Regions from separate parts of the Azonexus caeni genome, predicted to be linked through region 1. Evidence: predicted binding sites of a transcription regulator. Region 1 holds the regulator's gene; the other holds the start of a gene.

Region 1 (11,650 bases):
CTGCAGGCGTTCCGGGTGGATGATGTTGATGTGCCCGACGACGTCGGCGCCGTAATTGCTGGCCGCCTTCAGTTCGACCCGGCGGTCGGCGCGCTGACCGACCACCCAGTTGAACAGCAACTGCTCGCGGTTGTCCTGATATAGCTGCTCAAGGCTGATGTGGCGCACGGCGCGGAATCAGGATTTCTTGAACAGGGAGAGAACGGTCGCTACGTCGGGAGCTGCCAGCAGGGCTTCGCGGAAAGCGCGATCGGAGAAGCGTTGCGCCAGCTCGGACAGGATCTGCAGATGTTCCTCGGTCGCCTGTTCCGGTACCAGCAGGACGAAAAGCAGGGTTACCGGTCGGCCGTCCGGCGAGTCGAAGGGAATCGGCGTGGCCAGCCGGATCAGCGCACCAGCCGCCTGTTTCAGGCCCTTGATGCGGCCGTGCGGGATCGCGATACCCTGGCCGAGGCCGGTGGAGCCCAGCTTCTCACGGGCAAACAGGCTGTCGAAAATCTGCGTACGGGCCATGCCGAGACGACTTTCGAAAAGCATCCCGGCCTGTTCGAAAACACGTTTCTTGCTGCTCGCATCCAAATCAAGCAGGACCTGGTCGGCAGTCAGAATGTTGTCTAAGGGGTTCATGGGAGAGTGTTGAAGCAAAGAGACCGCAGCCGGAAACGACTGCGGTCAGGGCCGGCTTATTCGCCTTCTAGGTGCTGCGACGGCTTTTCACCACGGTGGTGATCCTGCACCTTCTGCTTGTATTTCTGGACCTGACGGTCGAGCTTGTCGAACATCGCATCGATCGCCGCGTAGAGATCGTCGCCGGCTTCCTCGACATGGATATCCTTGCCCGGCACGTGCAGGGTGACTTCCGCCTGCTGCTTGAGCTTTTCAACCGAGAGCACGACGCTGACGCCGGTAACCTTGTCGAAGTGACGCAGGACGGGTTCCAGCTTGTTCTCGACGTATTCGCGCAGCGCCGGGGTGACTTCAATGTGATGACCGCTGATTTGCAGATTCATTTTTTCTCCTCTCTCTACAGGGTCTTTCGTAAATTGACCGGCGGGATGTTCAACGATTCGCGGTATTTGGCGACCGTGCGTCGGGCAACGACGATTCCCTGCTGGCCTAGTATTTCGGATAATTGACTATCCGACAAGGGCTTCTTGCCATCCTCGGCCGAAATCAATTGCTTGATCAGGGCACGGATGGCGGTGGCAGAACAGGCACCGCCAGTATCGGTGGATACGTGGCTGCCAAAGAAGTATTTGAGCTCGAAAATTCCCCGCGGCGTCGCCATGTACTTCTGGCTCGTGACGCGTGAAATGGTCGATTCGTGGAGACCGAGCAGGTCGGCGATCTCGCGCAGGACCAGCGGCCGCATCGCGACTTCGCCGTGCTCGAAGAACTGGCGCTGGCGGTCGACGATGGCCTGGGTGACGCGGTGGATGGTCTCGAAACGCTGCTGGACGTTCTTGATCAGCCAGCGCGCTTCCTGCAGCTGGCCGCTCAGGTTGCCGTTGCCGCGCCGCTGCTTGGCGAGGATTTCCGCGTACAAACGGTTGATACGCAGGCGAGGGTAGGCATCGGGGTTGATGTAGGCCGTCCACTTGCCCTTGAGTTTCTTGACGATGACATCGGGCGTGATGTAACGGGCTTCAATCTGCGAATAGCCGGCAGCCGGCCGCGGATTGAGGCTGGTGATCAGCTCGTGGGCGCCCTTGAGGATTTCGTCGTCGCAACCGGTGAGCCGGCGGATCCGCGCAAAGTCACGGGCAGCCAGGAGTTCCAGGTGCTTGTCGGCGATGGCCATGGCCAGCGTCCGCTCGGCGCAATCTTCCTCGACCTTGAGCTGCAGCAGCAGACACTCGCGCAGATCGCGGGCGCCAACACCGGTCGGATCGAAGTTCTGGATGTGGCGCAGGGCGATGTCGAGTTCTTCGAGTTCGACTTCGTACTCGGCGGGCAGCGTTTCCCAGAGTTCCTCGAGCGGCGTCGCCAGGTAACCGTCGTCGTCGAGCGCCTCAATCAGGAAACGGACCAGACTGCGATCGCGTTCCGACATCTGGGTCATCCCCAGTTGCCAGCCGAGATGCTCGCGCAAGCTGACATTGGCCGCGTGACTGTCCTGCGGGTCGGTATCGTCGTCCTCGTCGCGCCCGGCGCCGGTAAAGGTGCCGGCATCGCTCGACCAGCGGTCGTCGTCGACGTCGTCAGGCGTCATCGGCGGCTCGCCCTGGACGTCCTCGCGGCTTTCCGGCGCAGCAGTGTTATCCGTCTGGCTCGTCTTGTCCGGTGAATCGAATTGCTGGGCGGCCGCGTACGATTCCGTCGGGCCGTCGTCGTCACGCTCCAGCATCGGATTTTCCAGCAGGTAGCGTTCGATCTCCTGCTGCATCTCGACCGTCGACAGTTGCAGCAGCTTGATCGACTGCTGCAGTTGCGGCGTCAGGGCGAGATGTTGCGAGAGTTTGAGCTGGAGAGCCGGTTTCATTGCGGAAATGGTCTGGTCACGAAGAGGTCAAAGCCGGAAATGTTCACCCAGATATACCTTGCGCACGCTTTCGTTGTCGACAATTTCTTCCGGCCGTCCAGAAGCCAGGACATGGCCGGCATTGATGATCACCGCGTGATCGCAGATGCCGAGGGTCTCGCGAACATTATGGTCGGTAATCAGGACGCCGATGCCGCGTTCCTTGAGGAAACGGATGATTTTCTGGATTTCCAGCACGGCGATCGGGTCGACACCGGCAAAGGGTTCGTCGAGCAGAATGAAGCGCGGGTTGGTCGCCAGCGCCCGGGCAATCTCGACGCGCCGCCGCTCGCCGCCGGAAAGCGCCGCCGCATTGACGTGGCGGACATGGCCGATGTGCAGTTCGCTCAACAACTCCTCAAGACGGGCAGCGATCTCGGTGGGCGACAGCTTCTGCAGTTCGAGCACCGCCTGGATGTTTTCCTCGACGTTCAACTTGCGGAACACCGACGCTTCCTGTGGCAGATAGGAGAGCCCGAGCCTAGCGCGGGCATGCATCGCCTGATGCGTCAGGCGCTCCTCGTCGATATAGACCTCGCCGCCGTCGGCGACCACCAGCCCGACGACCATGTAGAAGCAGGTAGTCTTGCCGGCGCCGTTCGGGCCAAGCAGACCGACCACCTCACCTGACCTGACTTCGAAGGAAACATCCTCGACGACGGTCCGCGCCTTGTAGCGCTTCTTGAGGTTATGGGCGGACAGGGTGGCTGACGGCAGGCTCATTCGTCTTCGACTCCACGCAGGACATGGCGGATCGCTTCATGGGAAAAGCCGCGATACTGCAGGAAACGCGTCTGTTTTGCACGCGCTTCCGGTGTTTCCGGCGGCTGACCGAACTTCCTGGCCCAGATTGCCCGGCAGCGCTCTACTTCATCGCCCGCTTCCGGCAGCGCCGCTTCGATCTCGCTCTCGCCGATACCGCGCTGCTTCAGTTCCTGCCGCAGACGGGCATTGCCGTAGCGCCCGGCATGGGCGACCACGCGTTGCCTGGCATAGCGATCGTCGGACAGCAGCCCCTGCTGCTCCAGGGCATCGAGCACCGCCAGCAGCGCCTCGCCGGACTCGGCCTGGGTGGCCAGTCGGGCATGCAGTTCGGCCCGGCTGTGCTCCCGCCGGGCCAGAAGTTGCAGGGCGCGATTGCGCAGTTCAGTCATCTCCAGCGGCGGAACGGGTCGGCTTGAGCACCTTGGCGGCGGCGGCCTCGCGGATCTTGGCCTCGATTTCGCGGGCGGTTTCCGGATGGCTGCGCAGGAACTCGCGCGCATTGTCCTTGCCCTGACCGATCTTCTCGCCCTGATAGGCATACCAGGCGCCGGACTTGTCGATCAGCTTGTGGGCGACGCCCATCTCGACGATCTCGCCCTCGCGGGAAATGCCCTCGCCGTAGAGGATGTCGAAGATGGCTTCGCGGAACGGGGGCGACACCTTGTTCTTGACCACCTTGACCTTGGTCTCGTTGCCGATCACCTCGTCGCCCTTCTTGATCCCGCCGATGCGACGGATGTCCATGCGCACCGAGGCGTAGAACTTGAGCGCGTTGCCGCCGGTGGTGGTTTCCGGCGAGCCGAACATGACGCCGATCTTCATCCGGATCTGGTTGATGAAGATGACCAGGGTATTGGTTTTCTTGATGTTGGCGGTCAGCTTGCGCAGCGCCTGCGACATCAGTCGGGCATGCAGGCCGACCATCTGGTCGCCCATCTCGCCTTCGATTTCGGCGCGCGGGGTGAGGGCGGCGACCGAGTCGATGACGATGATGTCAACCGAACCGGAGCGTACCAGCATGTCGGCGATCTCCAGCGCCTGCTCACCGGTGTCCGGCTGCGAAATCAACAGGTCGCCGACATTGACGCCGAGCTTCTGCGCGTATTGCGGATCGAGGGCATGTTCGGCATCGATGAAGGCAGCAACGCCGCCCAGCTTCTGCATCTCGGCGACGACCTGCAGACAGAGCGTGGTTTTGCCCGACGACTCCGGACCGTAGATCTCGACGACACGACCGCGCGGCAGACCACCGACGCCGAGCGCCAGATCGAGCCCGAGCGAGCCGGTCGACACGACCTGAATGCCTTCGTCGATCTCGGCATCGCCCATCTTCATGATGGAGCCCTTGCCGAACTGCTTTTCGATTTGTTGCAGCGCTGCGGCGAGCGCCTTTGCCTTGTTGTCGTCCATGTTCTTACCTCGAAACGTTGAGCGGATTATGGCACAGGGGCCAGGGATGGAACAAAAATTGCTGGCTGCATCATGATGCGCCATCGGCAGCGAACATGCCAATGGCAAATCGATTCGCTGCCGAATGCCACACTCAGGGGTGTATGCTTTGCGCCCCTGCCTGACGGACAGTATTTACTGTACAACTATACAGTATATCGATCATGAAATATCGTCTTCTCCGCTACCTGATCCCGACCTTGCTCGGTCTTTCCATTCTCGCCGCCCAGGCTCGTCCGGCAAGCTGGCACCGCTGGTTCAGCAAGATCGACGGGACGACAGTCTGCCTGCAGACCTCGCCTGGTAGCGGCTGGACTTATGGCGGTGGGCCGTTCCGCGACGCCCGCTGCAGCATCCCGGACCGCCGTTCCTGAACATGCAGGCTTACTGCCCACCCACCGAAGATCCCGTCGTCCTCCATGTCGACGACCAGTTGCTGGTCGTCGACAAGCCGAGCGGACTGCTTTCCGTGCCCGGTCGCGGCGCCGACAAGCAGGACTGCGTGATCAGCCGCCTGCAACGCAACTGGCCTGAGGCGATGATCGCCCACCGCCTCGACATGTCCACTTCCGGCCTCCTCGTCGTCGCCCGCGGTGAAGCGGTGCAGCGCGAGATGTACCGCCTGTTCCGCGAGCGGGCGGTGGACAAGCGCTACGTCGCCGCCGTCGCCGGCCTGATCGCCGACGATGCGGGCGAAATCGACCTGCCGCTGATCTGCGACTGGCCGAACCGACCCCGGCAAATGGTCAGCCACGAAATGGGCAAGCCGTCGCTGACGCGTTTCCGGGTCATTGCCCGCAACCCGGCGCTGGACGCAACGGTCGTCGAACTGGAGCCGGTGACCGGCCGCTCGCACCAGTTGCGCGTCCATCTGGCGGCGCTCGGCCACCCCATCCTCGGCGACGATCTGTACGCCGGCGCAGCCGCCAACCGGGCGGCACGACTGCTGCTGCACGCGGCAGAAATTGCCTTCCCGCACCCGGCGGATGGGCGACCGGCAAATTTTCGCTGCCCGGCGCCATTTATCGCGCTGGAAAAAGCCGCAATAACCTTATAATTCCGCGCATTTTCAACCCCTTGCCGTAGTCGACCCGCCATCATGCTGATCTGGTTCGTCGTCATCTATCTCGCCGTTTCCATCGGCATCGGCCTCTACGCCGCAACCCGGGTACACAATGCCCGCGACTACATCGTCGCCGGCCGCAACCTGCCGTTTCCCATCGTGCTGGCGATGGTCTTCGCCACCTGGTTTGGTGCCGAAACCGTACTCGGCATTTCCGCGACCTTCATCGACGAAGGATTCCGCGGCCTGATTTCCGACCCGCTCGGCGCCTCGATCTGCCTGATGCTGTTCGGCCTGATCTTCGCCAAACGGCTTTACCGCCTGAACCTGCTGACCCTCGGCGACTTCTTCCGGGTCCGCTTCAACCGCAAGGTCGAAGTCGCGCTATCGACGGCCATCATCATTTCCTACCTCGGCTGGGTTGGCGCCCAGATGGCTGCCCTCGGCCTGGTCTTCAACGTCCTCAGCGACGGTGGCATCTCGCTCACCCAGGGCACCCTGATCGGCGCCGGCGTCGTCCTGCTGTACACGCTGTTCGGCGGCATGTGGTCGGTGGCGATGACCACCTTCGTGCAGATGATCGTCATCGTCCTCGGCCTGCTTTACGTCACCTGGCTGGCCGGCGACATGGCCGGCGGTTTTTCGGCCGTCGTCGGCAAGGCGGCGGCCGACGGCAAGTTGAATTTCCTGCCCAGCGCCGACCTGCTCGACATCGTCTCCTGGATCGCCGCGCTGCTCACCATGGCGCTCGGCTCGATCCCGCAGCAGGACGTCTTCCAGCGGGTCAACGCGTCGAAGAACGAATGGGTCGCGGTCTGGGGCACCACGCTGGGCGGTGCGTCCTATTTCCTGTTCGCCGCTGTCCCGCTCTTCCTTGCCTATTCGGCGACGCTGATCGATCCGGCACTGGTGACGCGGCTGATGGCCGAGGATTCGCAACTGATTCTGCCGCAACTGATCATCCAGTACATGCCGATCGGCGCCCAGATCATCTTCTTCGGCGCCTTGCTCTCGGTGATCATGAGTACTGCTTCCGGCACGCTGCTGGCACCGGCCGTCACCTTCTCCGAAAACATCCTGCGCGGCCACTACCCGCAGATGACCGACCGCCAACTGCTGCTCGCCACGCGTGCCGCCGTCATCGTGTTCACCGGCATGGTCGCCACCTACGCCATTTCGTCCAACGCCACCATCCACCACATGGTCGAAAGCGCTTACCGGATCACCCTGTCCGGCGCCTTCGTCCCGCTGTTCGCCGGCCTCTTCTGGAAGCGGGCCAACAACCTCGGCGCCGGCCTGGCGATCGTTCTCGGCATCGGTACCTGGCTGTTCCTGGAAATCTTCGTTCCGGAAGGCGACATCGAGCCGCAACTGTACGGACTGATCGCCAGTACCATCGGCATGTTGCTCGGCGCCTGGCTCGGTTCCCGTCCAGGCCTCGAGAAAACCACGCAAGGCTGACGTAATCCCCGACTGCGCCTAGAATTCAGCCATGTTCCAACATGGCCGACGACCGCTCATCCTCGCCCGCTACCTGGCACTCGCCTGGTGCGGGCTGATTGTTTATGGCAGCCTGCATCCCTTTGCCGGCTGGCGGGACAACGGCGTTTCGCCGTGGATCTTCCTCGAAGGCGACTGGCCGCGTTACTGGACGGTCTTCGATCTCGCCGCCAACGTCGCGGTATACCTGCCGCTCGGTTTCTTCGTCGCCCTGGCGCTGTACCGTCTGCCCGGCCGCTTTACCGCGGTCTGCTGCGCCGTGCTCTTGGGCGGCATGCTCAGCCTTGGCCTCGAAACGCTGCAGAACTGGCTGCCCAGCCGCATTCCGTCGAACCTCGACCTCGCCTGCAACACGCTGGGTAGCCTGTGCGGCGCGATCTGGGCGCATCATGTCGGTCCGAAGGTTTTCGCCCGCCTCGATGCTGCCGCCCACCGCCTGCTGGCGCCGGCGGCACACGGCGAACTCGGACTGACCCTGCTCGGTCTCTGGCTGATGGTGCCGCTGTCGCCGGAAACCCTGCTGTTCGGCGCCGGCGATCTACGCCAGTGGTTCGCTTTCGAGCCGCTGCTGCCGTTTTCAGCGGATCACCACACCATCGTCGAAACCGGTGTCGTCGCCTGCAACGCGCTGGCCGTCGGCCTGATCCTGCGCCGCTTGCTGGCCCGGGCATCGACCGCCTACCTGCTGGTACCGTTGTTCCTGCTCTGCGGCCTGGTCGTCCGCATGCTCGGCGCAGCCATTCTGATCGGCCCGGAAGAAGCCATGGCCTGGCTCACCCCGGGCGCCCGCCAGGGCCTGCTGATCGCCGCCGCCAGCCTGGCCGTGAGCTTGTGGCTGCCGCCCAGGTTCAGCCTGCCGCTGGCCGTCGTCGCCTTGCTGGCGGGCACGCTGCTGGTCAACACGGCGCCGGCCAACCCGTATTCCGAAGCCGCTCTCGCCGCCTGGCGCCAGGGCCACTTCCTGAATTTCAACGGACTGACCCGGTTGGTGGCAAGCTCCTGGCCCATCCTGACGCTTCCCTTCCTGTTGCTGGCCATGCGCAACGGAACGGGTCGTTCCATGTGAAACCGGCGCCGCTCTTTATAATCCAACAACAAGGAGGTTTCCCCCAATGAGCTATTTCCAGCACCACGTATTCATCTGCACCAACCAGCGCGAAAACGGCGAGGCCTGCTGCAACAACGTCGGCGGCAGCGCGGCTTTCGCCTACGCCAAGGACCGCATCGGCGCACTGAAGAAGAACGGCCCCGGCGCCGTGCGCATCAACAAGGCCGGCTGTCTCGGCCGTTGCGACCAGGGACCGGTGATGGTCGTCTATCCCGAAGAGACCTGGTACGGCTTCGTCGATAACGAGGACGTCGAGGAAATCATCCAGGAACACCTGATCAACGGACGCGTCGTCGAACGCCTGAAGCTATGAGAGCCCCCGAAGAAAAGATCAACGTTGCCGGCCCGGCCGGCAACATCGAAATCATCATGGAACGCCCGGACGCGCCGCGCGGCATCGCGTTGATCGCGCATCCACACCCGATCGGCGGCGGCGCCAACACCAACAAGGTCGCCTACACGCTGGCCAAGACTTTCGTCAGCCTGGGTTACGCCGCCTTCCGTCCGAACTTCCGTGGCGTCGGCGGCACGCAAGGCGTGCACGACGAGGGCAGGGGAGAGACCGACGACCTGCTCGCCGTACTGCACGACGCCAAGCTGCGTTGCGGCGACATCCCGGTCGCCCTGGCCGGCTTCTCGTTCGGTGCCTACTGCCAGACGCGCGTCGCCAGGCGCCTGGAGGAAAGCGGTCACCCGGCGCAGCGCCTGGTCCTGGTCGGCACCGCTGCCGGCTACGTCGAAGGCACGCGCCAGTACGACACCGAAGCGGTACCGCACGACAGCATCGTCATCCACGGATCAAACGACGAGACGGTGCCGCTGGCCAACGTCTTCGCCTGGGCGCAGCCGCTCGACCTGCCGGTGGTCGTCGTCCCCGGCGCCGACCATTTCTTCCACCGGCGGCTGCACCAGATCCGCGACATCGTCACCCGCGCATGGCGGCACTAAACGTTTCCGGACTGCGCAAACGCTACGGCGACAACGAGGTCGTCGCCGGGCTGTCGTTCGCCGTCGAACCCGGCACCTGCTTCGGCCTGCTCGGCCCCAACGGTGCCGGCAAGACGACGACGCTGCGCCTCTGCCTCGGCCTGACCGCGCCGGACGGCGGCACGATCACCCTGGCCGGCCGGCCGATTCCAGCCGAAGCGCAGCAGGCAAGGGCCAAAGTCGGCGTCGTGCCGCAGTTCGACAACCTCGACCCGGACTTCACCTGCGCCGAAAACCTGCGCGTCTTCGGCCGCTATTTCGGGCTCAAGGATGCCGAGGTACGTGCCCGCATCCCGACGCTGCTCGATTTCGCCAGCCTGGCGAACAAGGCCGACGCGAAAATCGCCACCTTGTCCGGCGGCATGAAACGGCGCCTGACCCTGGCCCGGGCGCTGGTCGCCGACCCCGACATCGTCTTCCTCGACGAGCCGACCACCGGTCTCGACCCGCAGGCCCGTCACCTGATCTGGGAACGCCTCAAGCAACTGAAATCGGCCGGCAAGACGCTGATCCTGACCACCCATTTCATGGACGAGGCGGAGCGCCTGTGCGACCGCCTGATCGTCATCGACCACGGGCGCAAGATCGCCGAAGGCAGCCCGCGCGAACTGATCGCCACGCACATCGAACCACAGGTGATCGAGGTCTTCGACGAGGCCGCCGGCAAACTGCCGGCCTTCGTAGACGCCCACCGCCAGCACGCCGAACGCGTCGAGGCCAGCGGCGAGACCGCCTTCTTCTACTGCCGCGACGCCCAGCCGCTGCTCGCCGCACTGGCCACCGCCGACGGCCTGCGCTATCTGCACCGCGCCGCCAATCTGGAAGACGTCTTCATCAAGCTGACCGGCCGCGAACTGCGCGATTAGCCGATCAGCACCTCGACCGCCGCCGCAAAATCGTCAACGATCAGCGCCGGGCGGATTTCCGGATGCGTCTCGTCGCCCGGACGAAATTTGCCGCTGCGCACCAGGATGGCGGCAATACCCGAGTCCTGCGCGCCGCCGATGTCGTCGGCGAGATCGTCGCCGATCAGCACCGCGTAGCCGGCGCTGACGCCAAGCTCGGCGAGCGCCGCGGCAAAGAAGGCCGGCGCCGGCTTGCCGACAACCTCGGCGCGGACGCCGGCCGAATATTCCAGCCCGGCGACGAAGGCGCCCATGTCCAGTGCCAGCCCGTCCGGCTCCATGAAATAGCGGTTGCGCGCCATCGCCAGCAGCGGCACGCCCTGCATCAGCAGGCGGAAGGCATGGTTGAGACCGGCATAGCTGAAGTGTTCTCCCATGTCGCCGAGAACGACAACGTCCGGCTCGGGGTGACTGGCGCCCATCTCCTCGGCGATGTTCGGATGCACCATCCAGTGCGGGCGCAGGCCACGCTCGCGAACCAGGGTGCGGGCGGCCAGCGCGGCGGTCTGAATCTCGCCGGCGGCGAGCGTGAAACCCATCCGGCACAGCTTGGTGAACAGCACGCTGCCCGGCGTGCGCGTGGTATTGGTCAGGAAACGCAGCGCCAGACCGCTGCCGCGCAGCCTGGCCAGTGCCGCCACAGCGCCAGGCAGGGCAGCGTCGCCGGTATGCATGACGCCGGCCAGGTCGATCAGGACAGCTTTCGGATGAGTTGGCAATGGCATCGTCTTCTCCCGCGCGGCGTGAAAATGCATCATAGGCGATGACCGCGGCAAGCGCGAAAAGTTTGCCGCGCGGCGCGGTAGAATGCGCATTCCGCCCTCCCGGCCCGCACCATGTCTGCATCCTCCCTCGCCGTCACCGGCTGGTTCCCCGTCTGGCAGCGCAACTTCCTGGTCTGGCGCAAGCTCGCGCTGCCTTCCATCCTCGGCAACCTGGCCGATCCGCTGATCTACATGCTCGGCCTCGGCTACGGCCTGGGCGCCATGCTGCCGGAAATCGGCGGCCAGCCCTACATCGCCTTCCTCGCCGCCGGCACGATCGGCGCCTCGACGATGAACGCCGCCACCTTCGAAGCGCTCTATTCGTCGTTCTCACGCATGCACGTGCAGAAGACCTGGGACGCCATCCTCAACACGCCGCTCGGCCTGACCGACGTCGTCGCCGGCGAACTGTTCTGGGCGGCGACCAAATCCTTCTTCTCCGGCTGCGCCATCCTCGTCGTCGTCACCGTCATGGGCCTCACCCACGGGCCGCTGGCGCTTCTCATCCTGCCGGCCATCGTCCTCACCGGGCTGGCTTTCGCCGCGCTCGGCCTGATCTGGAACGCGCTGGCACCGTCCTACGATTTC
Region 2 (11,650 bases), on a different contig from region 1:
GAGGACGCCGGCCGCCTGGCCGACACCATCGCCGCCCACTTGCCGCTGAAGATCGAGCAGAAGCAGGAAGTGCTGGAGATGGATAACGTCCGCGAACGCATCGACCGCCTGCTCTCCCAGCTCGAAGCCGAAATCGACATCCTGCAGGTCGAGAAGCGCATCCGCGGCCGCGTCAAGCGGCAGATGGAAAAGAGCCAGCGCGAGTACTACCTGAACGAACAGGTCAAGGCGATCCAGAAGGAACTCGGCGAAGGCGAAGACGGCGCCGATCTGGAAGAACTCGACAAGAAGATCGCCGCCGCCGGCATGAGCAAGGAAGGCCTGGCCAAGGCCCAGGGCGAACTGAAGAAGCTGCGCCTGATGTCGCCAATGTCGGCCGAAGCCACCGTCGTGCGCAATTTCATCGAGACGCTGATCGGCCTGCCCTGGCGCAAGAAGACGCGCATCAGCAAGGACCTGCGCGCCGCTGAAAAGATCCTCGACGCCGATCATTTCGGTCTGGAAAAGGTCAAGGAACGCATCGTCGAATATCTTGCCGTGCAGCAGCGCGTCGACAAGGTGAAGGCGCCGATCCTCTGCCTGGTCGGCCCCCCGGGCGTCGGCAAGACCTCGCTCGGCCAGTCGATCGCCAAGGCGACCAACCGCAAGTTCGTGCGCATGGCGCTCGGCGGCGTCCGTGACGAAGCCGAAATCCGCGGCCACCGCCGTACCTACATCGGTTCGATGCCGGGCAAGATCCTGACCAGCCTGACCAAGGTCGGTGTCCGTAACCCGCTGTTCCTGCTCGATGAAGTCGACAAACTCGGCCAGGATTTCCGCGGCGACCCGTCGTCGGCACTGCTCGAAGTGCTCGACCCGGAACAGAACAACACCTTCCAGGACCATTACGTCGAAGTCGATTTCGACCTCTCCGACGTGATGTTCGTCGCCACCGCCAACACGCTGAACATCCCGGCGCCGCTGCTCGACCGCATGGAAGTCATCCGCCTCTCCGGCTACACCGAGGACGAGAAGGTCAACATCGCGATGCGCTACCTGCTGCCCAAGCAGATGAAGAACAACGGCGTCAAGAAGACCGAGCTGGTTGTTGCCGAGAGCGCGATCCGCGACATCGTCCGCTACTACACCCGGGAAGCCGGCGTGCGGGCGCTTGAGCGCGAAATCTCCAAGATCTGCCGCAAGGTGGTCAAGACGCTGGTGCTCAAGTCGCGTGACAGCAAGATCACGGTCAATGCCCGCAACCTCGACAAGTACCTAGGCGTGCGCCGCTACACCTTCGGCATGGCCGAGAAGGAAAACCAGGTCGGCCAGGTCACCGGCCTGGCCTGGACCGAGGTCGGCGGCGAATTGCTCACCATTGAGTGCGCCAACATGCCGGGCAAGGGCAACATCATCCGCACCGGCTCGCTTGGCGACGTCATGAAGGAATCGGTCGAAGCCGCCCGCTCGGTCGTCCGCGCCCGCGCCCGCCGCCTCGGCATCAAGGACGAGGTGTTCGAGAAGACAGACATCCACATCCACGTTCCCGAGGGCGCCACACCCAAGGACGGCCCGTCGGCAGGCATTGCCATGACCACGGCGCTGGTTTCGTCCTACACGGGCATCCCGGTGCGTTGCGACGTCTGCATGACCGGCGAGATCACGCTGCGCGGCGAGGTGCTGGCCATTGGCGGCCTCAAGGAGAAGCTGCTGGCGGCAGTCCGTGGCGGCCTGAAGACGGCGCTGATTCCGGAAGAGAACGCCAAGGACCTGACCGAAATGCCGGAAAATCTCAAGAACCGCATCGAGATCGTGCCGGTGAAGTGGATCGACCAAGTCCTCGAACGCGCGCTGGAGAGCCTGCCGCAGCCCTTGCCCGACACCGGCGAGGCGGCGCCCGGCCTGGCGACCGGCAGTGAAGACCCGGTCAGCAAGACGGTCCTTACCCATTGATTTTAAAAGACCGGATGCCGATGGCAAAAAACAGCCATCGGCAGCCCCCTCGAAACCCCGGTCGATCGGCTCAGAATCCGCTTGACACAAGGATTTCGGGGGGGATATAAATCGCCCCTCACGGAATTTTCACCACTCCAAACTTCCACTAGGGGATCTACATGAACAAGACTGAACTGATCGATCAGATCGCTGCTGCTGCCGATATTTCCAAGGCCGCCGCGGGCCGTGCGCTGGACGCCGCCGTTGATGCCATCAAGGGCGCACTGAAGGAAGGCGACAGCGTCAATCTGATCGGTTTCGGCACCTTCTACGTCGGTGAGCGCGCCGCCCGTACCGGCCGCAATCCGCGTACTGGTGGCAGCCTGGAAATCAAGGCGGCGAAGTCCCCGAAATTCCGTGCTGGCAAGGGCCTCAAGGACGCGGTTAACTGATATACTGCCGCTCCTTCTGCGCCGGGCGCAGACGGGTGCTTAGCTCAGTTGGTAGAGCGTCGCCCTTACAAGGCGAATGTCGGCGGTTCGACCCCGTCAGCACCCACCAATTCGAAACCCCGCCACGGCGGGGTTTTTCATTTGCAGCGGCGGCATGAGCCGCGCCCCGTACCCGCAGCGACAAAGTCCGCCCTTTCTGCGAAAACCCCTTGCAATCTGGCTCCACGCCCGTATAATGCGCGGCTCTGACAGCGCGCCCGTAGCTCAGTTGGATAGAGTACTTGGCTACGAACCAAGGGGTCGGGCGTTCGAATCGCTCCGGGCGCGCCATTCAGAAACCGTGGATTGACCTTCGGGAAAATCCAGCTTCGCAAGACAGCGCGCCCGTAGCTCAGTTGGATAGAGTACTTGGCTACGAACCAAGGGGTCGGGCGTTCGAATCGCTCCGGGCGCGCCAAAACGAAGCAAGCACCGCCACTGCGGTGCTTTTTTTTCGCCTCACTCCGGCGCATTGCCGGCTTCCACCCCGCGGAACATCGCCGGCGTCAGATCGTATTTCTGCAGCAGGCGGTAGAACTCGGTACGGTTGCGATCGGCGATGCGCGCCGCGTCGGCGACGCTGCCATCGGTCAGCTTGAGCAGCCGGACCAGGTAATCCCGTTCGAAACGCCGCTTGGCCTCGGCGTAACTCAAGGCCTCCATGACCGGCACCCGCAGCGAGCGCTGAACCAGGGAAGCCGGGATCAGTGGTGTCGAACACAGCGCACAGCATTGTTCGACGACATTCAGCAATTGCCGGACGTTTCCCGGCCAGCCGGCGGTCGCCAGAATCTCCAGCGCGTCAGGCGCGAAGCCGCTGATCGGCTTGCCGTACTTCTCGGCCAGCTTGCGCAGGAAGTGCGCCGCCAGCAGCGGAATGTCCTCGCGCCGCTCCTCGAGCCGCGGCAGCGTCAGCGAGACGACGTCCAGGCGATAGTAGAGATCCTCGCGGAACTGCCCCTGCGCCATCGCCGTCTCCAGATTGCGATGGGTCGCCGAAAGCAGACGGATGTCCACCGGTTCGGCGCTGGTGCTGCCCACCGGACGCACCACCCGCTCCTGCAGGACACGCAGCAGCTTGACCTGCAGCGCCAGCGGCATGTCGCCGATCTCGTCGAGGAACAAGGTGCCGCCGTTCGCCGCCTGAACCAGGCCGCTACGGGCGCTGGCGGCGCCGGTGAAGGCACCGCGGACATGACCGAACAACTCCGATTCGAGCAAGGGCTCGGGGATCGCCCCGCAATTGATGGCGACGAAAGGCCCCTGGGCGCGCGCACTGGCGCGGTGGATGGCGCGCGCCAGGACTTCCTTGCCGGTCCCGCTTTCGCCGCGGATCAGGACGCTGGCGTCGGAAGCAGCGACCATCCGGGCATCGGCCAGCAACTCGGCCATGCTGGTACTGCGATAGACGATGTCCTCCAGCCAGCGGCCATCATCCGTTGGCTGCGGCTGCGCCTCGGGGGCGGCGGAAACGAGCAGCGCCTGGTCGATCTTGGCGAGCAGCGTCTGGCTGTCGAAAGGCTTGGTCAGGTAACCGAAGACACCGCGCGAGGTCGCCTCGACCGCATCGGGAATGGTGCCGTGCGCGGTGAGCAGGATTACCGGCAGACTGGGCCGGGTCGTCCGCAACTCTTCGAACAGTGACAAGCCATCGCGGCCGGGCAGGCGGATATCGCTGACCACCAGTCGCGGCGGATCGACGGCGATGCTGGCCAGCCCCTCTTCGGCCGACGTTGCCGGGGTGACCCGGAAGCCCCGGGCATGCAGGCGCATGGTCAGCAGCCGGCGGATATCTTCATCGTCATCGATGATCAGGACATGCGCGCCGACGGCGCCGGCGCGGCTCATCGCGCACTCCCCACTGCCGGCAGCGCCGGTCGCTGCGGCAGGCTGCGCTCGATCTCGGCGAGCCGATCGATCTTTTCCTGCAGTTCCTGGACCTTCTTCAGGCTTTCCTTCAGTTGCTGCGCCTGTCGGTCCAGCGCGCCCTCCAGACGCTGTCTTTCGTTCAACTGCTCGACCAGCAGCCGCGCCAGCGGCTGCAAGGCCAGCGCCCCGGGACGGGACGACTTCAGAACGGATTCGAGCAAGGCAAGCGGCCTGGCCAGTTCGACATTGCCCTGGCGCGGCAGCAAATGCAACAGTGCCAGCCGCATCTGCGCTTCCGGGTCGGCATTGCGTGCCGCCAGTTCCGAGCGCTCACGGGCCAGTTCGTTGCCGCTCATGCCGACCAGCGTCTGGCGATACTCGAGCGCGGCATCGAGCGCCGAGGCCCGCTCTTCGGGTGAAGGGAAAACTGCGGTCGGCGGCGCACTGGCACAACCGGCCAAGGACGCAAGTAAAAGCAGCAGACAGGAAAATCTATTTTTCATCCGGCAAATCCAGTTGGAAAACGGCGCCGACATCGCTATCGGCAAGCTTGATCCGGGCCCGCATCGCTTGCGCGAGTTCCCTGACAATGGAAAGTCCAATCCCGCTCCCGGCACGAGCCACCGGCGCCGCGCGGCGCCCCTGGACAAAGGGCTCAAAAATGCGCTGCGCATCCTCGGGGGCGACACCCGGCCCCTGATCGCGGCAGACGATACGCCACCCCCCCTTGAGCCGCTGTGCCGTCAGGCGGACAACGCCCCCCTGCGGACTGAAATCGATGGCATTGGCCAGCAAGTTGTCGAGAATCACCGCCAGCTTGCCCGGATCCAGTCTGGCCCGCCCTTCCCCGGCCTCAACCTCAATCCTGACCTGGCGTGCCTGGCCACGCAATTCGTGACGCTGCGCAGCTTCGGACAAGACCTGACGCAAATCGATCTGGAGCAGATTCAGGCGGCGCACTTCGAATACCGCGGCGTTCAGTCGCAACAGGCTTTCTATCTGGCACTGCAAACTATCCACCTTGTGACCGAGAATGCGCGTCACCTCGCGCTGACTGTCGCTCAAGGGACCGGGCACCTCCTCGGCGAGCAAGGCGATGCCTTCCTTCAGGGCCGTCAGGGGCGTTTTCAGTTCATGCGACACATGGCGCAGGGTACGCTCGCGATCCGCCTCGAGACCCGCCAGATGGTTGCGCAAGCCGTCGAGGTGGCGGCCGAGCCGCCGCAGGTCGGCAGGACCACTGACTTCGATGGAAGCATCAAAACGCCCCTCGCCCAGGCGGCCGATCGCCTTTTCCAGTTGCCGCACGGCACGCACCAGCCACCAGCCCATCGCCATGGCGACCAGGACGGCCCCCAGCAGCGCAAGCGCCAGGCGGCTGCCGAGCTCGACGCGACGCCGTTCCAGTTGATCGAGCAGGCGAACATTCCCACCATCGATCCAGCGTTTGGCCGCCGCCTGGATTTCGTCGTTGAGCGCCGCCAGACGATCGAGCTGTTCGGCAAGATTGTTGCGCGGCGGGGTCTGCTCGATACCGTCACGCAGCAGACCGGCCTGTTCCCGCCAGCGTCCGGACAAGACAACCAGCGTTTCCGCCGGCATCGCCTCGATCCGCACCAGTTGCTCCAGCGCACCGGCGAGATGGGCATCGAAACGTTCGCGGAGCAAGGCATCACCGAGCACCAGATATTGCCGGGCACTACGTTCGATATCGACGCTGCGCTCGCCCAGCGCCTGCACCGCAGTACTCAGTTGCAAGGCCTGGGCATTGCTCTCACGGCTCTGCGCCACCATGCCTTCAAGCAACAACCAGCCGTGAATCCCGACGCCACCCAGCAGCAGAACAACGATCATGAAGCCGGCCAGCAAGCCCTGCCGAAAGGACAGCCACCTCATCTAAAAACCCAGTCGAATCATGAACATAAACCAGTGTCGGAAAGAAGCGACATTCTATCCCCTTGTCCTGAATGACTTCCGGAACCCACACAAAAAAACTGTCGCCAAATGCCGACAGCGGTGTCGGAAAATTGCTGACAAACCCCCGTAACATGATGAATCCAATGGGTTTTGAAAAGCTGGCACGCTTATCGCAACGAAATCAGCACAACCCCGACCCCTTCCAGGAGACTACATGTTCATCAAATCCAGTTCAGCACCAGGAATTCAGAATAACAGCCTCAACCGCAGGGACAGCAACGGCGCACCAACCCCAGGCGCACTCAGTGCAAACCGCCCGGAAACCGCCATCAAACCCGAAACATCCGCGGCACCGAGTAGCGCCAGCGCCACCGCAAACCTCGCGGTGTCAACACCACAACAAGATCAATCCATCGAAAAGGAAAAGGGAGCCCGCCTCATTGTCGGTCCGGACGTCAAGCTCAAGGGCGCTGAAATCCTGGACTGCGACATGCTGGTTGTTGAAGGACGGGTGGAGGCGACAATGGACAGCCGGGTCATCCGCATCGCCGACAAGGGTGCATTCTCCGGCAAGGTCAGCATCGACGTAGCCGAAATCCACGGCAGCTTCGATGGCGAACTGACCGCCCGTTCACAACTGGTCATCCACGCCACCGGCCGGGTCAGCGGAAAAATCCGCTACGGCAAGCTGGTGATCGCCGAAGGCGGCGAATTGTGCGGTGACATCAACGCCCTGTCGGCAGAAAGGAGCAGCCCACCGATATTGAACGCACTCTCAGCCTGAACACAAAACTGGTCATTTAAGGGGAAGCCTCGTAGACTGCGGGACTTCCCCCTTTTTTTGACAGGCAGATTCATGGCTCAGTATGTGATGAGTATGCTCCGCGTGAGCAAGATTGTTCCGCCCAAGCGGCAGATCATCAAGGACATTTCCCTTTCCTTCTTCCCCGGCGCCAAGATCGGTCTGCTCGGCCTCAACGGCGCCGGCAAATCGACCGTGCTCAAGATCATGGCCGGCGTGGACAAGGAATACGACGGCGAGGTCCAACACCTGGCCGGGGTGTCGATCGGCTACCTGCCACAGGAGCCGCAACTCGACGCCGACAAGACCGTGCGTGAGGAAGTCGAATCGGCGCTCGGCGAAGTCATGCAGGCGCAGGCCAAGCTCGACGAGGTCTATGCCGCCTACGCCGATCCGGAAGCCGACTTCGACAAACTGGCCGAAGAACAGGCCCGCCTGGAAGCGATCATCGCCACCGGCGGTGCCGACACCGAACACCAGATGGAAATCGCCGCCGACGCGCTGCGCCTGCCGCCCTGGGAGGCCAAGATCGGCGTCCTGTCCGGCGGCGAGAAGCGCCGCGTGGCGCTGGCCAAGCTGCTGCTGTCGAAACCCGACATGCTGCTGCTCGACGAGCCGACCAACCACCTCGACGCCGAATCGGTCGAATGGCTGGAACAGTTTCTGGTGCGCTTCCCCGGTACCGTCGTCGCCGTCACCCACGACCGCTACTTCCTCGACAACGCCGCCGAGTGGATTCTCGAACTCGACCGCGGCCATGGCATTCCCTGGAAGGGTAATTACTCGTCCTGGCTGGAGCAGAAGGAAGCCCGCCTGGAGACCGAAAACAAGCAGGTCGACGCCCACATGAAGGCGATGAAGCAGGAACTGGAATGGGTGCGCAGCAACCCGAAGGCGCGCCAGGCCAAGTCCAAGGCCCGTCTGGCCCGCTTCGAGGAAATGTCCAGCCACGAATACCAGAAGCGCAACGAGACCCAGGAAATCTTCATTCCGGTCGGCGAGCGCCTGGGCGATCAGGTCATCGAATTCAACAACGTCAGCAAGTGCTTCGGCGACAAACTGCTGATGGACAACGTCAGCTTCGCCATCCCGCCCGGCGCCATCGTCGGCATCATTGGCCCGAACGGCGCCGGCAAGTCGACGCTGTTCAAGATGATCACCGGCCAGCAACAGCCGGATTCGGGCGAGGTGAAGATCGGCCAGACGGTCAAGCTCGCCTACGTCGACCAGTCGCGCGACTGCCTCGACGGCAGCAAGACGGTGTTCGACGAACTGGCGCAGGGCAGCGAAATTCTCCAGATCGGCAAGTTCGAGATGCCCAGCCGCGCCTACATCGGCCGCTTCAATTTCAAGGGCGGCGATCAGGGCAAGCTGGTCGGCAATCTGTCCGGCGGCGAACGCGGCCGCCTGCACCTGGCCAAGACGCTGATGTCCGGCGGCAACGTCCTGCTACTGGATGAACCGTCGAACGACCTCGATGTGGAAACCCTGCGCGCGCTGGAAGATGCCCTGCTCGAATTCCCCGGCTGCGCCATGGTCATCTCCCACGACCGCTGGTTCCTCGACCGCATCTGCACGCACATCCTGGCCGCCGAAGGCGAATCGCAATGGACCTTCTTCCCGGGCAACTACCAGGAATACGAAGAAGACAAGCGCCGCCGCCTGGGCGAAGAAGGCGCCAAGCCCAAGCGTATCCGCTACAAGCCGATCAGTCGCTGAGACAGGCGGCCGCCGTTGGCCGCTGCAAAACAAGACGGGCGCCCTGGTGGCGCCCGTCTGTTGTCATGTGATGATTATTCGTTAATCAGTGCTTGAGGCTGGCGGAAAAAACCGCCTTGCTCTTTTCGGAAAACTGGAATTCGACGAAAGCACGTTCGATCTCGGCCTGGTTGCTGCCGTCGGAATGGTCCTCGAAACAGATGCCGATGCTCTTGCCGTTGGCAGCCAGCGTCTGGAAAGCGTAGCGCCAGCGCTGTGCCTCGGCCAGTCGCTCGCGCAACTGGGCTTCGTTGGAAATCGAGATACCTGCCTTCTTCAGGGAATCCAGAAACTGCTCGAAGGATTCGTTGCTCAGACTGCCCATTCATTTCTCCGTGAGATACGGTGCGATTGCACCATGCTTCCATTAACGAGGCGATCGCGTTCCGGTTGACACGCAAGTCGGCAAAGTTTGAATGAGATAATCGCCCCATGAAAAAACAGAACGTCACCGCCGCCATTCCGGAAATCCGTCCCGGGCAGTCGATCGAACTGCTCAAGGAACTGCACATCCTGACGCGCGACGGCAAACTCAATCAGGACAGCCGCCGCAAGCTCAAGCAGGTCTACCATCTCGCCCAGTTCATCGAGCCGCTGCTCGATGGCATGGAAACCCTGGTCGATCATGGCGCCGGCAAGTCCTACCTCGGCTTCATCCTTTACGATCTCTATATCAAGAGTCGTGCCAGCGGCGAGGTCATCGGCATCGAAAGCCGCCCGGAACTCGTCGAGAAATCCCGCGAACTGGCGCAGCGGCTGGGCTTTCCGCGGATGCGCTTCATCGCCAGCACAGTCGAGGAAGCACTGGCTTCGACCGACCTGCCGTCCTCCGTCGACGTCGTTACCGCCCTCCACGCCTGCAATACGGCGACCGATGACGCAATTCGTTTCGCTTTGTCACGACAAGCCCGCCACATCGTCCTGGTGCCTTGCTGCCAGGCCGAGGTCGCCGCGACGATGCGCGCGCGCAAGGCCGAATCGCTGGCACGGACGCCGTTGGCCGAACTGTGGCGGCACCCGATCCACACCCGCGAACTGGGCAGCCACCTGACCAACGTGCTGCGCTGCCTGTTGCTGGAATCCCATGGTTACGACGTCACCGTCACCGAACTGGTCGGCTGGGAGCACTCGATGAAGAACGAACTGATCATCGCCAGCCTGCGCGGCAAGCCGCGCAAGAACGCCCGCGAGCGGGCCGAAGCCATCCTGCGCGAGTTCAACATCGAGGAACTTGCTCCCCGTTTCACCTACTAAGGCGCCATGACGCGTATCCAGCACCCCCTCGAACTCCTGGCCCCGGCCAAGAACGCCGACTTCGGCATCGAAGCCATCAAGCACGGCGCCGACGCCGTTTACATCGGCGGCCCGGCTTTCGGCGCCCGTTACGGCGCCGGCAACGATGTCGGCGAAATCCGACGCCTGTGCGATTTCGCCCACCGTTTCCGGGCCAAGGTCTTCGTCGCGCTGAACACCATCCTGCACGACAGCGAACTCGAAGCCAGCCGCCAGCTCGCCTGGCAGTTGTACGACGCCGGCGCCGATGCCCTGATCATCCAGGACATGGGCCTGCTCGAACTCGATCTGCCGCCGATTCAACTCCATGCGAGCACCCAGACCGACATCCGCAACCCGGCCAAGGCAAAGTTCCTGGAGGACGCGGGCTTCTCGCAGATCGTGCTGGCGCGCGAGATGAGCATCGCCGAAATCGGCCAGGTCGCCGCCGCGACGACGCTGTCGCTTGAGTACTTCGTGCATGGCGCGCTCTGTGTCGCTTATTCCGGACAGTGCTACATCAGCCACGCCCACACCGGGCGCAGCGCCAACCGCGGCGAGTGTTCGCAGGCCTGCCGGCTGCCCTACACCCTGGTCGACGACAAGGGCAAAACGATCACCGAGAACCAGCACCTGCTGTCGATGAAGGACAACAACCAGTCGGACAACCTGCGTGCGCTGATCGATGCCGGCGTCTCCTCGTTCAAGATCGAGGGCCGGCTGAAGGACCTGTCCTACGTCAAGAACATCACCGCCCACTACCGCACGCTGCTCGATGAGATCATCGCCGCCGACCCGCGCTACGTGCGCGCTTCCAGCGGCCGTTCGACCTTCACCTTCACGCCGCAACCGGAAAAGACCTTCAACCGCGGCTACACCGACTACTTTGCCGGCGGCCGCCAGGACGACATCGGCGCCTTCGATTCGCCGGCCTTCGTCGGCGAGCCGATCGGCGAGGTCGCCGAAATCGGCGACGGCTGGCTCACCGTCAATACCGCCGAAATCTTCCACAACGGCGACGGTGTCTGCTTCCACGACGCACAAGGCGACGTCCAGGGGATGCGCATCAACCGGGTCGAGGGCGGCAGGCTTTACCCGGCCGAGATGCCGACCGAGCTGAGCGAAGGCACCACGCTGTTCCGCAACCGCGACCAGGAGTTCGAACGGGCGCTGGAAAAGGACTCGGCCGAGCGCCGCGTGAGTGTCAAGGCGCTTTTCGCCGAGCAGGCCGATGCTTTCGTGCTCAGTTTGATCGACGAGGACCAGGTCAGCGTCGCCGTCAGCCTGCCCCGCGACGAGCGGATCGGCCGCGAACTGGCACAGAATCCGGAGGCTGCGCTGGGCAAGCTGAAGGAAAATCTCGGCAAGTTCGGCAACACGATGTTCGTCGCCGAAGCCGTCGACCTGCAACTGACCCAGCCCTGGTTCCTGCCGGTCGGCGCGATCAATGCGCTGCGCCGCGAGGCCGCCGAACAACTCGAAGCCGCCCGCCTCGCCAGCCATCCACGGCCGCCGCGCGCGGCGCCGGCGACCGATCCGGCGCCCTACCCGCAGGACGAACTGAGCTACCTCGGCAACGTCTTCAACACCAAGGCCCGCGCTTTCTACGAGAAACACGGCGTGCGGT

Evidence for each region. The regulator sigma-54, encoded in region 1, starts transcription at its own class of promoters, with help from an activator protein. The targets are predictions, from matches to a motif close to TGGCACGCTTNCTGCTNA.
Region 2: the regulator sigma-54 is predicted to act here: its motif matches at 6,351-6,368, upstream of ACLIIZ_RS13845 (bactofilin family protein).

The regions. Positions count from the first base shown of each region.
Region 1 is NZ_JBKJAD010000001.1:200,602-212,251, reverse strand. It holds gene hprK (HPr(Ser) kinase/phosphatase) at 1-168, opposite strand, end outside; gene ptsN (PTS IIA-like nitrogen regulatory protein PtsN) at 178-627, opposite strand; gene hpf (ribosome hibernation-promoting factor, HPF/YfiA family) at 684-1,010, opposite strand; gene ACLIIZ_RS00920 (RNA polymerase factor sigma-54) at 1,025-2,482, opposite strand; gene lptB (LPS export ABC transporter ATP-binding protein) at 2,510-3,244, opposite strand; gene recX (recombination regulator RecX) at 3,241-3,675, opposite strand; gene recA (recombinase RecA) at 3,668-4,696, opposite strand; gene ACLIIZ_RS00900 (hypothetical protein) at 4,900-5,109, shown strand; gene ACLIIZ_RS00895 (pseudouridine synthase) at 5,112-5,792, shown strand; gene ACLIIZ_RS00890 (high affinity choline transporter 1) at 5,835-7,259, shown strand; gene ACLIIZ_RS00885 (VanZ family protein) at 7,291-8,364, shown strand; gene ACLIIZ_RS00880 ((2Fe-2S) ferredoxin domain-containing protein) at 8,411-8,719, shown strand; gene ACLIIZ_RS00875 (alpha/beta hydrolase) at 8,716-9,354, shown strand; gene ACLIIZ_RS00870 (ATP-binding cassette domain-containing protein) at 9,342-10,259, shown strand; gene ACLIIZ_RS00865 (TIGR01458 family HAD-type hydrolase) at 10,256-11,023, opposite strand; gene ACLIIZ_RS00860 (ABC transporter permease) at 11,135-11,650, shown strand, end outside.
Region 2 is NZ_JBKJAD010000014.1:91,061-102,710, forward strand. It holds gene lon (endopeptidase La) at 1-1,932, shown strand, start outside; gene ACLIIZ_RS13810 (HU family DNA-binding protein) at 2,094-2,366, shown strand; tRNA gene ACLIIZ_RS13815 (tRNA-Val) at 2,400-2,475, shown strand; tRNA gene ACLIIZ_RS13820 (tRNA-Arg) at 2,620-2,696, shown strand; tRNA gene ACLIIZ_RS13825 (tRNA-Arg) at 2,747-2,823, shown strand; gene ACLIIZ_RS13830 (sigma 54-interacting transcriptional regulator) at 2,865-4,253, opposite strand; gene ACLIIZ_RS13835 (permease) at 4,250-4,777, opposite strand; gene ACLIIZ_RS13840 (sensor histidine kinase) at 4,767-6,170, opposite strand; gene ACLIIZ_RS13845 (bactofilin family protein) at 6,406-6,975, shown strand; gene ettA (energy-dependent translational throttle protein EttA) at 7,048-8,712, shown strand; gene ACLIIZ_RS13855 (hypothetical protein) at 8,798-9,076, opposite strand; gene ACLIIZ_RS13860 (class I SAM-dependent methyltransferase) at 9,184-10,005, shown strand; gene ACLIIZ_RS13865 (peptidase U32 family protein) at 10,012-11,650, shown strand, end outside.